2 linked regions of the Prochlorococcus marinus str. MIT 1214 genome follow. The protein of the gene in region 2 binds, or shares a complex with, the protein of the main gene of each other region. Links are inferred from orthologs where the notes say so. Each region holds a gene or a part of one and is shown on either strand. Other genes may lie near its edges.

What was found.
Region 1: the proteins of mnmE (region 2) and mnmG are in contact, whole or in part, in a solved structure (PDB 9HIP), measured with the Escherichia coli proteins. The link is inferred for Prochlorococcus marinus str. MIT 1214 from one-to-one orthologs.

What each region holds. Positions count from the first base shown.
Region 1 is NZ_CP114777.1:1,273,832-1,277,186, reverse strand. The notes cover bases 122-3,117. They hold mnmG (tRNA uridine-5-carboxymethylaminomethyl(34) synthesis enzyme MnmG), read right to left. Parts: upstream 2,607-3,117; coding sequence 636-2,606; downstream 122-635. Other genes in these bases: dnaB (replicative DNA helicase), read right to left, coding at 2,641-3,117; O5639_RS07220 (chorismate lyase), read right to left, coding at 122-630. Also shown: O5639_RS07225 (RNA helicase), read left to right, coding at 1-36; more of O5639_RS07220, read right to left, coding at 43-121; more of dnaB, read right to left, coding at 3,118-3,355. UniProt on the Escherichia coli protein: NAD-binding protein involved in the addition of a carboxymethylaminomethyl (cmnm) group at the wobble position (U34) of certain tRNAs, forming tRNA-cmnm(5)s(2)U34.
Region 2 is NZ_CP114777.1:1,595,652-1,598,767, forward strand. The notes cover bases 317-3,116. They hold mnmE (tRNA uridine-5-carboxymethylaminomethyl(34) synthesis GTPase MnmE), read right to left. Parts: upstream 2,514-3,116; coding sequence 1,119-2,513; downstream 317-1,118. Other genes in these bases: nadC (carboxylating nicotinate-nucleotide diphosphorylase), read right to left, coding at 317-810; O5639_RS08800 (DUF2062 domain-containing protein), read left to right, coding at 2,585-3,040; O5639_RS08805 (RelA/SpoT family protein), read right to left, coding at 3,099-3,116. Also shown: more of nadC, read right to left, coding at 1-316. UniProt on the Escherichia coli protein: Exhibits a very high intrinsic GTPase hydrolysis rate. Involved in the addition of a carboxymethylaminomethyl (cmnm) group at the wobble position (U34) of certain tRNAs, forming tRNA-cmnm(5)s(2)U34.

The sequences.
Region 1 (3,355 bases), 320 kb from region 2 along the record:
AAAAACATACCAAGATCTAGTCGAAGAAAATACTAGTTCTTGTTAAAAAGCCTTTCTTGGTATTGGTCCTAACCATTTTTCTAACTTTGGGCTGAAAACTTCTCTGATTACAGTTAATTCTTTTTGTTGGCGAAAAAATCGATAATGCCTACTCCAAAAAGGTCCATCTTCTTGAAATTCTTCTTTCAGCCACTTGGCATTAACTAATCCCAAGCCATCAACTTCTCTAAAAAGCTCGGAGCGTCCTTGGGTCAAGCTTTTCCAGATTGGTTGATCCTTATTTTGCAGATGTTTTTCTGATTCTTGATAATTCCACCAGCTTTCTGCCCATGCCAGGGTTAAGTTTCCACATGTAAGCCAAACTTGTCTTCGTAGCAAAGGTGGCTCTAGTTCATTGACTTCCTCTGGAACTCCATTTTGATTATTATTTTCCATGTCCATGGATATGACTTTTATGGCAACCTCATGCCCTGTTAAAAGCTTGAGATGTCTTGTTGGGCTGCCATCACCCAATAGCATTAATTGCCATGCTCCAGAGAGTTTATGATTTCCTTTCCCTGAGAGAACATTTTCTTTCGAGGCTTTCCAAATCACTTCAGGTGAAGGTAATTGAGATTGATGTGAATTCACTGTTATCAGCTTGTTATTTGTAGTGGATCTTTTCTTTCAGCTTTTTTCATTTTCTCTATTTTTAACCAAACAAGAAGTGCAGTGAGGTCTGCTTTGCTTACACCGGGAAGTTGAGCAGCATGTCCAAGACTTTTTGGCTGAGAAATTGTTAATTTTTCTCTCGCTTCTTTAGATAGTGTTTCTATATCATTGTAATTTAAATTTTTTGGTAATAACTTTTTACTTTGCTGCTTTAATTGATTTATTTGAGCTTTTTGTCTTTCTAAATAACCGGTATATTTAATATCTATTTCAACTCCTTCTGCCACATCTAAAGGAATACTGTTATTTGCTAATTTATAATTTATTAGGTCTTTATAGTGAATATTTGTTCTTCTAAGGAAATTTGCTAGTGTTATTGAACCTTTAATAGATGTTCCAGTTGAGGAATATATTTCTTTTGCACATATATCAGTTTCTTTAATACGCATTTTTTCTAATCTTTTTTTTTCTTGATCAATTAATTGTTGCTTAGTATTATAAATTTTCCACCTTCTTTCATCAATTAATCCTAATTTGTAACCGATTGGAGTTAAACGCCTATCTGCATTATCACCCCTTAAAATTAATCGATATTCACTTCTACTAGTTAATACTCTATATGGCTCTTTTAAATCTTTTGTAACTAAATCATCAATCATAGTTCCTATATAACTACTCTCTCTCTCAAAAATAATTCCTTCTTTATTATTTACTAATCTTGCAGCATTTAAACCTGCTACTAAACCTTGTGCAGCTGCTTCTTCATATCCTGTTGTTCCATTGAGTTGACCTGCACTAAATAAACCACTTATTCTTTTTGTTTCTAGTGTTGCTTCTAATTGTGTGGCTGGTATGTAGTCATATTCAACTGCATAAGCAGGTCGAAGCATTACGCATTTTTGCAAGCCTGGAAGAGTCCTTAAAAGTTCTAATTGTAAGTTTTCGGGAAGTCCAGTTGAAAAACCTTGTACATACATTTCTGGAGTATCTCTACCTTCGGGCTCCAAGAAAATCTGGTGTGAATCTTTGTCAGCAAAACGTACAATTTTATCTTCAATTGATGGGCAATATCTTGGACCTTTACTATCAATAAAACCTCCATAAATAGGAGTTAAATGAAGATTGTTTTTAATAAGTTGGTGAGTTTCTTTTGTTGTTCGCGTGATATGACAACTCATTTGTTCTCCACTTTTCCACGAAAGAGGATCAAAAGAAAAGAATTTATCTGAGGCATCGCTTAATTGCTCGTCTAGTGAGTCAAGATCAATAGTTCGTCTATCTACGCGAGCAGGGGTTCCTGTTTTTAAACGATCAGTAGTAAAACCTAACTTTTGTAATTCTTCAGTTAACCCTTCAGATGCTTGCTCTCCTGCTCTACCTGCACTCATGGATTGATTGCCAATCCAAATTCTGCCTCCTAAAAAGGTTCCTGTTGTTATTACAACTGCTTTCGCATGAAAAACGCTTCCAAAATAGGTTTTAATTCCCTTTATAACTCCGATTTTTTCTTGAATTCCTTTTGTGTTTTTTTTAATCTGATTGGGATAATGTTCAATTTCTAGCCCAGTAACCATTGCCTCTCTAATTTTTAAATTTGGCGTATTTTGAAGGATTTTCAGCATTTCATGAGCATATAACCGCTTATCTGTTTGTGCCCTTAATGCTCTAACTGCTGGTCCTCTGCTTGCATTAAGGACTCTTTTTTGAAGAGCTGTTAAATCGGCTAATTTTCCAATGACCCCTCCTAGCGCATCAACTTCATGAACTAATTGACTTTTAGCTGGTCCTCCTACTGCGGGATTACATGGTTGCCATGCGATTCGATCTAAATTGAGCGTAAATAAAGCTGTATTCAATCCTAATCTTGCAGAAGTCAGCGCAGCTTCGCAGCCTGCATGACCACCTCCTACAACAATTACGTCAAAACTTTCATTTGAAGATTGTTTGGTAATCATCAATTAAGCATTTAGGAATTTAATGTTCGAAGAATTAAGCAGCAAGATTTCTAAATCTAGTGAATTGGGGTTCAAAAAGTAATTTAACTGTTCCAACAGGTCCGTTTCGGTGCTTTGTCACGATAACTTCTGTAATTCCTCTATCAGTTGTTTCTGGATTGTAATACTCATCCCTGTAAATCATTAGAACTAAGTCCGCATCCTGTTCTATTGAGCCAGATTCACGCAGATCGCTAAGCATTGGCCTTTTATTGGTTCTTGATTCAACTCCTCTACTTAATTGAGATAAAGCGATTACAGGGACTTTCAGTTCTCTTGCCATACCCTTCAGACCTCTAGTAATCCTTGAGATTTCTTGAACTCGATTATCGGGTGAAGTACCTTCCATTAGTTGTAGATAATCAATCACAATTAGTCCCAGCTCTTTACCTTGTTCAGCAATTAGGCGACGACATAAGGACCTCATCTCAAGAACACTTGAATTTGGTTTGTCGTCAATGAAGATTGGTAATTGACCAAGTGTATTAATACCTTGACCAAGTAATGGCCATTCATCTTGTTGCAAACGTCCCGTTCTTAATCGACTGCTTTCAATGCCTACCTCGCTTGATAGCAGTCTGTAAGTTAGTTGCTCTTTACTCATCTCAAGACTAAAGACACAAACAGGTAGGTCATGAAGTTGAGCTACGTTTTTAGCCAAATTAAGAACAATTGAAGTTTTTCCCATTGCTGGTCTTCCTGCGACAATT
Region 2 (3,116 bases):
AGTTGAGATTAGATCAATACCTGTGAAAACATAATCTGACAAATTATTTGGGTTGATTCCAGAAACTTCAATAACAATATTTTGTGAGACGTATTTGGAATTACTAATTTTTGAAAGTTGACGTAACTCTGGAACTAATTTCTCTATGGTTTGAACAGACATTTCATCAAGTAAAATCCCATCAGCGCCTGCCTCTACAGCTTCTTTAGCTTGTGAGGGAGTTTCTGCTTCGACTATTATTTTTTTTGTCCATGGAAGAGTATTTTTTAAGATTTTGATACTCTCGCTAATCCCCTGAGACCATTCAATATGATTCTCTTTCAACATGGCAGCATCATCCAACCCAAGTCTATGATTAATTCCGCCACCACAATGAAAAGCATATTTTTCGAATATTCGTAGACCTGGAGTCGTTTTACGTGTGTCTGCTAACTTAACATTGGATCCTGATAGTTTAGTTACCAGTAAAGCTGTCGATGTAGCAATGCCAGAAAGATGCATGGCTACATTAAGAGTTACTCTCTCTCCTGCTACTAAGGAAGAGGATGATCCTTTTAATTCTAGGAGTTTTTGGTTCTTTTCAAACTTTTGACCATCCTCTAATAGAAGTTGAATATCAACTTGGGGATCAATTTTTTTAAATATTAGTTTGACAAGATCTCCACCACAAAAAGTGCCATCCTCTTTTGCAATCCAATGAGCTGATGCACTGCTGTCGTTGAGGACAGATCTTGTGAGGTCTCCATCACCAAGATCTTCCTCAATCCAGGTATCTAATATTTTATGTAGCTTTGGTGAGCGAAGATCCACAATACAACAAATACATTCATCACTATAACAATCCTGAAAGCAGTTATAAAAAATATTTTTTTCTATTTTTTAAATTTCATCTAATATCTTTTTCTTAAATATATTTAAGAAAATAGAAATTTTTTAATATTTTTTCTTTCTGATATGTTACGCATATGCTTTAATTAGCTTACTCTCGACTGTTTGGATCAAGTGGACGTAGTTCATAGTGTGAATATTATGGTTGCTCTATTGATTGGAGGAGTTTGCTATTACTTATATTATATTTTTACAATCGACAATAACTAGACGAAAAAAAAATTGCTTGATTATTTGCCAATACAGAATTTTGAAAATATATTATCAAGTAAGCTTTCAGTTAAATCCTCTCCTGTTAGTTCTCCTAAATAATTAATAGCTTGTCTTAAATCGATCGTCCAGAAATCCCATGGTAGCTTTTCATCAAAAACTTTATTAATATTTTCCAGGGATTCCAAAGTTGACTTAGCTAGATCAAGTTGTCTTTCATTTAGAGCAATATCGAATCCATGCATTTGATCAGAACCACATATTTTTAGTAGGTAATTAATTAGATCGTCTTCTCCATTTCCGGTTTTTGCACTTATAATAACAAGATTTTCTTTTTCTAATATATATTTTGGAACTTTTTCAAAAGATTGATTATTCTTTAAATCAGATTTATTGCCTACAATCAAAAGTGGAATATTTAAGGGTAATTGTTTTAGTATTGATTCATCCTGGCTATTCCAACCGTTTGAATAATCAAAGATTAATATGATGAGATCAGCTTGAAATAAAGTTTTTTTAGTTCTTGAAATACCAATTTTTTCGATGATATTTGTAGTCTCTCTTAGACCTGCTGTATCAATAAAAGTTATTGGTATTCCCTCTAAAACAATCTCACTTTCCAAAAGGTCTCTAGTAGTTCCAGGTAGGTCAGTCACAATGGCTTTTTCTTGCTTGGAAAGCCTATTAAGTAAGGAGCTTTTCCCTACATTAGGTTTCCCGGTCAGTGCAACTTTTAAGCCAGAACGAACCCAAGATCCTCTTTTAGCATTATCAATTAGTTCGTTAAGATCTTTTTGGATTGCGATAATTTTATTCTTTACCTGTGTTTCATCTAAAATTGGAAGGTCTTCTTCAAAATCTAGTCTTGCTTCGATTTCCGTGAGTTCTTCTATCAATCGATTCCGGATTAAAAGCATCGTAGTTTGAATATTTCCTTCAATTCCTTTAATAGCGAGCTCTGCTGCTTTTCTACTTCTTGCTGCGACTAATTCGCTAATTGATTCTGCTTGAGTCAGGCTTATACGACCATTCAGTACTGCTCGTTGACTAAATTCACCTGGTTCTGCTCTTCGAACGCTTGGCATATCCAGTATTCTTTCCAGGATCCTCTGGACTGCAATAATTCCACCATGGCAATGAATTTCCACCACATCTTCACCTGTAAAGCTTCGTGGACCTTTCATTATCAGTATTAATACTTCATCGATATATATTTTTTGATTTGTTTCGGTTACATGTCCGTATAGCACTTTGTGAGTGGCCCAATCGTGCATTCCAGGGATATGAACAATATTTTGAGTTATCTCAATTGCTGAGGAGCCCGAGATCCTAATGACAGCGATGCTTCCTTGGCCGGGAGAAACGGCAGTTGCAATTGCAGCAATAGTATCTTCAGTAGGGGAAAACGAATTCATTAATCAATAATCACGCAATCTTCACTAAGATCAAATCTAGTTTTCTTTTTTATGACCAAGATTTTTAAAATATGAAAAAAATCTTTCTAAATCTAATACAAAGAATTCGTAAATTTATCTCTTGGCTGTGGAAACAAGAAGGTTCTCCGTCTCAAAGAGCATTAGGGTTGGGCGTGGGGATATTTAGTGGTTGTTTCCCATTCTTTGGCTTGCAAACCTTGATGGGTGTTTTTTTAGCAAAAATTTTTAGGGGAAATAGTATTTTGGCGGCTGTTGGTACCTGGATTAGTAACCCATTTACTTATGTTCCTCTTTATTATTTTAATTATAGAGTAGGCTCTTTAATACTTAACAAAGAAAAAAATATAGTTGATTTTAGTCATATAACTACTAACCAATTGTGGTCTCAAGGTTGGTACTTAAGTTCTCGACTGATAATTGGCTCGATATGTATGGGTCTTTTGGCTGGAATCGTTGGTGGACTTGGTTTGTATTTTTTACTCAAAAAACTTTCTAATAAAATTTAAATTTATATATTAGATATCATTCAGTTGTTATAAATAATCTTTCGGATTATTTATAAGGTTAATTAATTCCTGTCCG